DNA from 3 places in the Companilactobacillus farciminis KCTC 3681 genome. Region 1 is predicted to be linked to each of the others. Evidence: predicted binding sites of a transcription regulator. Region 1 holds the regulator's gene; each other region holds the start of a gene.
The links. Region 1 encodes NrdR, which represses ribonucleotide reductase genes. Its sites were predicted from a motif close to ACACNATATATNGTGT; they were not measured.

Region 1 (3,261 bases):
ATTTGAAGCCTAGAATTATACGTCATCGTAAAGATATCAAGACCGTTCTGTTGGATCAATCAGTGATGAGTGGTTTGGGAAATATTTATGTTGATGAGGTTTTGTGGAAGGTGAAGATTCATCCAGAAACGTCGGCTAATCATCTGACTGATAAAGACATTCAAAAGATTATTGAAGCGTCCAATGAAGAGATGAGACAAGCCATTCAAGCTGGTGGTTCAACGGTTCGTTCATACATTGACGCCAACGGTCACAAAGGTAATATGCAAAATAGTTTGAAAGTTTATGGTAAAGAGGGGACACCTTGTCCAAGATGCGAGACTGAGATCGAAAAAATCAAAGTTGGTGGTCGTGGTACGCATTTTTGTCCGAAGTGTCAAGTAATCAAATGAGTAAAATATACGGATTAACTGGTGGAATTGCGGCTGGAAAGTCAACCATCCTAGATTTTTTTAAAACTTATGGCTGCAAAGTTTATGATGCTGACCAAATTGCGCGTCAAGTCGTTGAAGTGGGCAGTGTCGGATTAAAACAAATAGTTGAAAAATTTGGTCAAGAGGTATTGAATTCTGACCAGACATTAAATCGCCAAAAATTAGCGGGAATTGTTTTTTCAGACAGTGAGCAGCTACAAAATTTGAATAATATCACTCGACCTTTGATCAAGAAAAGAATTTTAAAAATAATCGCCGATACTAAAGCATCAGATGAGCAGACTATTTCTATTTTTGAGATTCCTTTATTGTTTGAAGGTGGATATCAACCGTATTTTGACGGTATAATAACTATTTATGTTAATGAAAAAGTACAGTTAAAACGTTTAATGAATAGAAATAATTTGACCAAGGAAGTTGCCCTAGATCGTATCAATTCACAAATGTCGATGTCAGAGAAAAGAGATCGAGCTGATTTTGTGATTGATAATTCAGGCGATTTGACGCATTTAGCAGATGAGTTCGATAAGTTGATATCGCAACTTTGATTTGGAAAAGAGGTTAGAATTTTGATTTGTCCACATTGTCATCATGATTCATCAAAAGTAATCGACAGTCGTCCTAGTGATGAAGGTCGTGCTATTAGAAGACGTCGTGAATGCGAGTTTTGCGGCACTAGATTTACAACATTTGAAAGACTAGAAAAGGCACCATTATTAGTAATTAAGAAAAATGGTAATCGTGAAGAATTCAGTCGTGAGAAGTTATTGCGAGGAATCGTACGTGCAGCCGAAAAACGTCCGGTTACGATGGATCAAATGAATGGAATCGTTGATAAAGTTGAAAATGAAATTAGATCAACTGGTGAGAGTGAAGTACGCTCACAATTGATTGGTGAACACGTCATGAAAATTTTAGCCAAAGTTGACGATGTCACTTATATTCGTTTTGCCAGCGTTTATCGTGAATTTAAAGATATGAATAGTTTCATGAAAGAAGTTCAGGAAATGATGGCGAACGGCAAAAAAATTGATAAGAAATAAGAGGTGGGCTTGTGTCTAATAATGCATCCGATAAGTTTACGCCTTTAGTGGGATATTGGTGCCTGCCTAACGGTCATCTCAATGATGAAGACCGTCACGTTTTGACAGATTTATATTTACCAATTTTGGGTACAGAATCTTTCAGTCTGTATCTTTTGTTGTGGGAAAAATTACCTAATAAAGAATTGATCACGCAGCGTAAGCCACATGCTGAATTGTTCAGTTTATTGGGAATTGATATCAAGAGATTTTATGAAGCACGAATCAAGTGTGAAGCTTTGGGATTGATCCGAACTTTTAGAAAAAAAGATGATATAGGACCTTACTATGTCTATCAATTGTTTGAACCTCTATCACCAGATGACTTTTTTAGAGATGATTTGTTGAGTATTTTTCTATATGAACAAATTGGTGATAAAAGATATCGTTTATTGGCTGATAAATATAGTCATTCGGAGATGATTTTGCAAAATTCCGATGAGATCACCAAAGACTTTTTGGAAGTTTTCAAATTAAACAATGATGATTTGATCAATACGCCGACTGATGTTGAAAATATTCGAAGTGAATTCTCGAAGACTAAGAAGCAGAAGCCAGCTTTGAATGAGAATGACATTCAACCGCTTGATTGGGAACTGATTTCTGATCGAATCGAGCAGTCATTTAAGATCAGTCCAGATAATTTATTGGAAAATCAAGATTTAATAATCAATTTACATGCATTTTATGGTATCGATGAAATGACGATTATTGAATTTATCGGTAAAACTTGCGATATCGTCAATAATAAAATTGATCCCGATCGCTTGAAAAAGTCTATTCAGGACCGATTCGAGAAGAACGCTAATATATCTGCACGTCAACAACCAGAAATGGTTGAAACTAAAGACGATGAGACACATAACTTTAATCGTTCAGATCAATTGATTTTGCAACAAGCTAAGAAATTAACTCCAGCGGACTTTTTGGCTGCTCAAAAGCAAAAGAGTGGTGGCTTTGTTGGTAAAGTTGAGGCAAATGCTTTGCGAGATATGGCAATGAAGGCATATTTGCCATCTTCTGTTATAAATATTATGGTTTATTATATTTTACAAAGCTCATCAGTTTTATCGACACCATTTTTAGAGACTGTGGCAAATGACTGGACACAAAACGGTGTTAAAACGCCAGAGCAAGCACTGCAACGAATTACTGATTTCCAAAATCGTCCTCGTGGCAAACGGCGTTATAACAATAAAAACCGTAAAGTCGAACAAGCAACCGATTGGTCTAAAGTTAAAGCTAAAATTCCTACAAATAAACAACAAGATAATGGGGTTCAGTTGCAGGATAGATTAAAACGATTAAGAAATAAGGATAAATAACATGGAAAATTTAGGAAACAGACTGGCAGAATATTTAAATTCAAAAAATTTAACGGAGGATTACCGCCGTTTACTTAATGGTGCCTTAAAAGATCCTGACGTACAGAAGTTTCTCAAGGAAAATAGCGATTCAATTAATCCCAACGCTCTTTCCACGAGTGCTGCTAGTATTTATGAATTTTATAATAATAAGAATCATGCCAGCGAATTGTCTAAAGGCTATTATCCTAAATTGATCGTCAATAATCACAATATTGAAGTAGCTTATTATCCCAATGAAAGAACTAAGAACAAAGAAAAACGCAATCAATATGAAACGGGATTTGTTTTGATGGATATGCCATCTGATATTAGAAATGCTAAGTTGGACGATTATGGTGGCAGTGGTCGCCAAGATGCGCTCGGCAAAGCTTTAGACTT
Region 2 (3,261 bases), 290 kb from region 1:
AAGGTAATCGTACAACTAACCGCATTGTCTGACCAATAAGTTTGTAAGAAAGCTTGTGTAGCGAATTGTTCAGCAATAGAAACTGATCCGGCTGATGCAAAGTTAGGATCATCAGCATTTTCAGCTTTAACTGGGAATTCAACACACATTGTATGTTTTGTATAAATATCAGGTTCGATCTTGTATCCACAAGCTTTCAAAGCTGGTAGCAATGGATCTGAGTCTTGGAATCTGATTCTTTGAATTAAGTAACCTGCATAGTGGAAATGCATACCTTCAGACACACCAGCAAGCTTAGCAACTGTACCGGATGGCTTAACAGTTGTGTGCTTGATAGATGCCTTACATCCTAATGCGTTTGAGTACTCCTTGTCAGCCTTAACAACAGTCTTGTACAAGTCATCAAACTTGTCAGCAACACGTTGATCATAAATAGGTTTTTGAACTGTTTCACCTGTTTCAGGATCTGTGGTAGGTTCAAAACCAGTCACAACACGATTACCAAATGTTGTCAAAATCCAGTCTTGAATACCAGACATTGAAACACCGATACGACGGTTCTTTTGAATAACTTTACGAGAAACTTCCCAATCGTAATTACTGAATGTAACACGTTTTGTATAACGAGCAGCTAATGAGAAAGCTTCTTCCAAACTCCAACCTTGTTCACTAGCAATCAATGGAAAGACTTCAAACAAGTTACATGGTTCACCATTGCTTAGAGAAATTTCTCCACAAGGATTAGTTCCTTCAACGCCATCATCGATACCTGGTTGATAGCCATCGATTGCACGACCATAATTACGTGACAATTCAAGGTTAACAATTCCTGGTTCACCATTATGAGTGATTGAATCAGCAATAGGCGCATACTTATTAAATTTGGTATCAACTGCCACACTGTTATTTGAAGCCCAACGGTGGTGATATAACTTTTCTTGATCTTGTTTCATAGTAATAAAGTTATCATCAGTAGCGCCACCTAAAGCAAGCTCTGCAGAGCGACGAACATTACCAGCAACAACGGTCTTACCAATCAAGTTACCCATGTCAGTACAGTCAACAGAAGTCAACTTTCTGCCAACGGCATTGTTCAAAACTTCATTGATGTCAAAGAACATTTCAATCAATGGTACAGGACCTGAAGCAGTACCACCAAAACCTTTGATCTTTTCACCTTTAGCACGGATATCAGTAATATCTAATACTACATCGTTCAAGCCATCATTTGTGTCGTTGAAGTGAGCATCGATCATATTGGCGTTACCAATAACCCAGCCTTCACGCGTATCTGGCAATTCATAGTGACGTTTGTTGTCATAAGAATTATTAGCTAACCATTCGTCACGATCTACAGCACCAGCAGCGATTGAATCTTTATAAGAAGCACTTTCTTTGCCGATCAATACTGTCAACTTAACCTTTTCGTCAACAACTGGCATCAACTTCATATTTGATGGGACAACGGAAAAACCAACGCCGCCACCCTTCATCAATTGATCAAACATGAATGAAAATGGCATTGAAACAGCCAATTGATCCTTTTGTAGATATGAAGGAACGATATGACTTTCACCATATTTTTGTGGTCTAACAGCAATAAACCAACAATTGTTCAAAGCATCCCCATTACGGTGTTGATACTCTGTTCCAGAGATCCAAAGGTTTCTACCTGAAGGAGTGGCAGCTAATCCATAGATCAACTTATAAAGTTCTTGGGCTTCTTTAACTAAGCCATTATATTGTTCATCGGTTAAATCATCATTTTGTAAACGAGGGTCCAAGTTGATATTGCCTTCAACCACACGTTTAACAGTTTCAGACCAGTTTTCAGTCCGGCCTAATTCGTCAATAAAACGAGCATAGGTACGTTTATATGTAACCCAGCCCAATTCACCCCAGTGGGGTTTAACTGTCTTTTTTACTTCGTCAACGAAGTCATCTGATAAAATAATTTTATTAATAGTGTTCATTAACATTCACTCCACAACTTTTTGATAACACAATATATAGTACCCCGATTTGATTTGAATAACAACATCTTGTATTTAAATTTATTTGGCGAATAAATTAGCACTAAATCTTGTGGTTGTCATTTCGGCATTTGCAATCAAAAAAAGGACTACTCGTAATTTAATAAATTCCTAAGAATTTTAAGCGAAAAATCTAAGGTCGCAATTACTATTCTAATATCGAATCGAAAGACTTAGCAATGATTTTTTTAATTTAAACTTTGGACCGAAATTCAAGTGGATAACGCCAAATTTTATCCTTGACACGAACATATGGTTGTCACGTCAGGTGTTCCACAAGAAAAATAATTTTAGAACGAAAAAAAGCCTTTCAATTCATAACGAATCAAAAGACTTCTCTGCTACCTTGCCTTAAAATACTTTCTTGTAACGCTGATTAATTAGATATTCCAACCTTTTAACCGACTTATAACGGCGTCTTCATAACGTGATATCTATAAATTTACTTGATCAATGCGAGATGTAACTTGTGAATTATATTGTGAGAATAAACCAATTTGATGATCTTTTCGATAATGATCCCAATCCATCTTCCGAACCTAAATTTTATCGCTACCAGCTCTAGTTTCAGAGACTAATACTTTCGAATGACTGAAAGGATAAACAACGATCAATAACAATGAAATCAGATAACCCTTTGTGAAAAATAAACAGCCAATTATCATCATGAACGTTATAACGTCCAAAACGGTTAATCTTCGATAATATATTTTTGATTGGTCCAAAGTTTGCATCGCAAATTCCTCCTATCACATTTTCAAGCTCATTATAATCCCGTCCAAAAAGTTAAATTTAAATTCAATCGAAGCTTAACAATATCTTAGCTATTTTGGCATACGAAGAAAAATATTTTTTTAATGCCTTACTTTCTCTGTGCATTTGGCTCTTGTCATAGTTTGGTTATTTAAAAATGTAGAAGAGTTCTATTATTCACTATATATGATTTCATTTTTTTGAATTAAACGAGATAAATAATAAAACTAGGATCCAGTCTGGAGCACAAGTTCTGTGATGGCTCAGCCGCCAAATTTTTTGTTAGTGCTTTAGCACTTACAAAAAGGCCTAGTTTTGAGATTTTGCGTCTTTGGGGCCATGCAAAAGCTCAAAATAGTGCCGGCAGCGTTCCAGCCAATCACAGGACTTGTGTGGAAGACGGCATTTTACATTAACCAAATTTTTTTAAGAACCCATTTGGAATAGTAACTAAAAAAAGTAACACTGCTATGGT
Region 3 (3,261 bases), 930 kb from region 1:
GCCTTCGTTTAAATCAAAGTCATCATAAGTATCATAATAATCGTCATCTCGGTCGTCTGCAAAATCATACGTCTTAGATTTCTCTTTGTTATCTTTTGATTGATGATATTCAGTAATTGAATCTGCAATCCCCATCTTTTTTAAAGCCTGCTCTTTGGGATTCTCCGCTAAATAATACAATTGATTCGTCAGATCATCTTTTAAACAAGTAGCTGATATTTTAGAAAAAGTAACCTCATGTTCAGCCGTAATATCATTCAGATTAAACGTTTTTAAAACATACTTCCTACTCTTAATCAAAATCTCTGGATGAAAATAACGTGGAAACTGTAGCGAACCGTCACTCTGAACTATTGCCTCGTAAGAATTTCGATATCCTGTATTGAAGCTAATATAATCGCGAAAATCCAAACTATTAACGTAATATTTATTATCCAAATCTTTGGGGGATAAACGCAAATCAACCGGCAAAGAGCCTAAGTGATACAATTCTTTATCTAAGATTTTTAGAGCCGTTTGATAATCATCATTACTATCGAATAACTCCAAATCCTGATTATCCAATAAACGAATTTTTTGAAACAGATTACCATTGTATAGTACATAAGTATTATTTTTCAAATGACGATATGAAACGTCAGATAATTCATCAGTTTCTTGACCACTAGCTAAGTCGTTGAGCAATATTTCATTATCTTTGATCGTCAATTCCGACAATTGGTCACTTTCATCTGAACGATTACTTTTAGAATATTGATAATAAGTATTTTGGAGTTGGTCTGGAATTCCCTTGGTAAAATTTAAAGTCTGCTCGGTACTCTTTTTAATGACCTGAGGTTTCTTTTGTGGATGATGCTTTACTTGCGAACATCCCCCAACAAAAAATACCGCAATCATTACTACTAAACCCCACTTCTTTCTCATTCAAAATCCCTCTCGCGTCAAGATAAACAATAGTCTAGCATGAGGTACGAGAATTTTTACCATAAATAACTATTTATATCAAAATCGAATAAAAATCCCACTAGAACACAATCTAGTGGGATTTCTCAATTATTTTTCAACTTCAATAAACGATCTGGCTGGAACCCTCAAAACACGATATTCCATCGCATAACGGTTAGCTTTCAAACCTAAACCATTAATGAAATTATTCTTATATTTAGCTTGTACAGTTATTACGTAAGCATATTGATATTTAGAATCTAGTTTTTTAATCTTCTTCATTGGCCAATCCAAATGGATACCTGAAACCGTAAATGGCAATGTAGCATCTGAAATAGTTGAATCACGACTAGAAACTGTATAAGTCGTATTGTTCAACCAATATTGATATACATCGGTACTGGAGTTGGATTGCTTCTTATCGATTTTTACATAGTAGCCTTGACCGTCATCAGTCGTCTGTACAATCATCGGATCATACTTGTAAGATACTGACACAGCTTCCTTATCAGTCAAATCAACTCTTGTAAATAAACTCGTATATAAGAGCCCACTGACCATTAAAATTATTACTACAATTTCTAGTAGATCTGTCAAAATCGTCTTCCAAGTAATTTTTCCCTTTTTAACAACTAAAATATTTAAATGACGATTTCTAATATTGAATACAACAAAAATTAAGAGCGCAATTACAATGATCCACGCTATAATTCCTACAAAATTCCAAGAATTCATAGTCTTCTCCCAACTAAAATTAATTGTCTTAAACACTTCATAACTTTATAATAGTCATTACGCTAATTTTACCACGAATCGAAAAAATAATTGAAATAGAGATGCAAAACGATACAAATTGTGTGGGCATACTAGTTTGCGCGTTTTTTGTAATGACAGTATAACCACGCTATATCGTGTATACATCCGTTACAACGAGCACAATATATTGTGTTTATATTTTTTAATGATTATACTAAATGAGAATATGAGAGGAAGTAATACTATGAACAACGTAATCGTCTATAGCAAAAACAATTGCATGCAATGTCGCATGACTAAAAGATATCTAAAGGAACATAACGTACCTTTTGAAGAAAGAAATATCAATCAAGATCCACAATATCTTGATTCCCTAAAGCAACAAGGTTTCCAAAGTGTTCCTGTCGTTATGAATGAAGCAATGGACCCAATCGTCGGTTTCCGTCCAGACAGCTTGAAGGAACTAGTTGGATAAAATGAACTTAGCTTACTACTCTATCACTGGCCAAACTAAGCGTTTTGTTGAGAAATTGGGAATAGATGGATATGAAATAACCGATGCCGATCCGTTTTATAAAATGGGTCGGTCATTTATTCTCATCGTGCCTTCTTATGACGACGACATGATGGACCCAGTGATCGATTTTCTTCAATATGAAGATAACGCCAAAAACTGCGTCGGCGTAGCTGGTGGAGGAAACCGCAACTTCAACACCCTCTACAACCATACAGCCAAAGACATCGCTGCCGCTTTGAATGTTCCTGTCGTCTTCGAATTTGAATTCAACGGAACAACTAAAGATGTCGAAAATTTTAAGAAAGTAGTGAATGAAATTGGGATTAAATAACCTCGATGCAACTAAACTAAGTTATTTCAAATTGAATAACGAAATCAACATCCCCGTTGATGGCAAGATTCCTTTGAATAAGGACAAAGAAGCAGTTCAAGCCTTCTTTAAAGAAAATGTTCAACCTAATACGAAAAAATTCGATACTTTCAAAGACCACATTGATTTTCTAATTGATGGCGACTACATCGAAAAGCCCGTCATTGATAAGTATCCTTTAGCATTTATCGAAGACTTATACCACGACTTATTAGATCAACATTTCCAATTTCAATCATTTATGGCAGCATACAAGTTTTACAACCAGTACGCTCTCAAAACAAATGATGGCGACCTTTATTTGGAAAATTACGAAATGAGGATTCTTTTTAATGCCCTTTTGTATGCCAATGGCGATCAAGATTTAGCCAAAGCCTTAGCCACAGAAATGATTGCTCAGCGTTATCAACCCGCTACACCTTCATTCTTGAATGCCGGCAGAAAGCGTCGTGGCGAATACGTCTCTTGTTTCCTATTGCAAGTAACTGACGACATGAACAGCATCGGTCGAACAGTCAACAGTGCCTTACAACTATCACGTATCGGTGGTGGCGTGGGGATTACTTTGTCTAACTTGCGTGAATCTGGTTCACCTATCAAAGGTGTCGAGAATTCATCATCCGGTGTCTTACCAGTCATGAAATTGCTCGAAGATAGCTTCAGTTACAGTAAT

Region 2: nrdJ (ribonucleoside-triphosphate reductase, adenosylcobalamin-dependent) is a predicted target of NrdR. The motif match lies at 2,001-2,016, and genes of this name have one in related genera.
Region 3: nrdH (glutaredoxin-like protein NrdH) is a predicted target of NrdR. The motif match lies at 1,879-1,894, and genes of this name have one in related genera.

The regions. Positions count from the first base shown of each region.
Region 1 is NZ_CP017702.1:1,039,582-1,042,842, forward strand. It holds gene mutM (bifunctional DNA-formamidopyrimidine glycosylase/DNA-(apurinic or apyrimidinic site) lyase) at 1-392, shown strand, start outside; gene coaE (dephospho-CoA kinase) at 389-982, shown strand; gene nrdR (transcriptional regulator NrdR) at 1,004-1,477, shown strand; gene LF20184_RS05100 (DnaD domain protein) at 1,489-2,841, shown strand; gene dnaI (primosomal protein DnaI) at 2,843-3,261, shown strand, end outside.
Region 2 is NZ_CP017702.1:754,026-757,286, reverse strand. It holds gene nrdJ (ribonucleoside-triphosphate reductase, adenosylcobalamin-dependent) at 1-1,973, opposite strand, end outside; gene LF20184_RS03565 (hypothetical protein) at 2,573-2,767, opposite strand.
Region 3 is NZ_CP017702.1:108,553-111,813, reverse strand. It holds gene LF20184_RS00495 (hypothetical protein) at 1-924, opposite strand, end outside; gene LF20184_RS00490 (LVIS_2131 family protein) at 1,054-1,680, opposite strand; gene nrdH (glutaredoxin-like protein NrdH) at 1,946-2,176, shown strand; gene nrdI (class Ib ribonucleoside-diphosphate reductase assembly flavoprotein NrdI) at 2,178-2,549, shown strand; gene nrdE (class 1b ribonucleoside-diphosphate reductase subunit alpha) at 2,530-3,261, shown strand, end outside.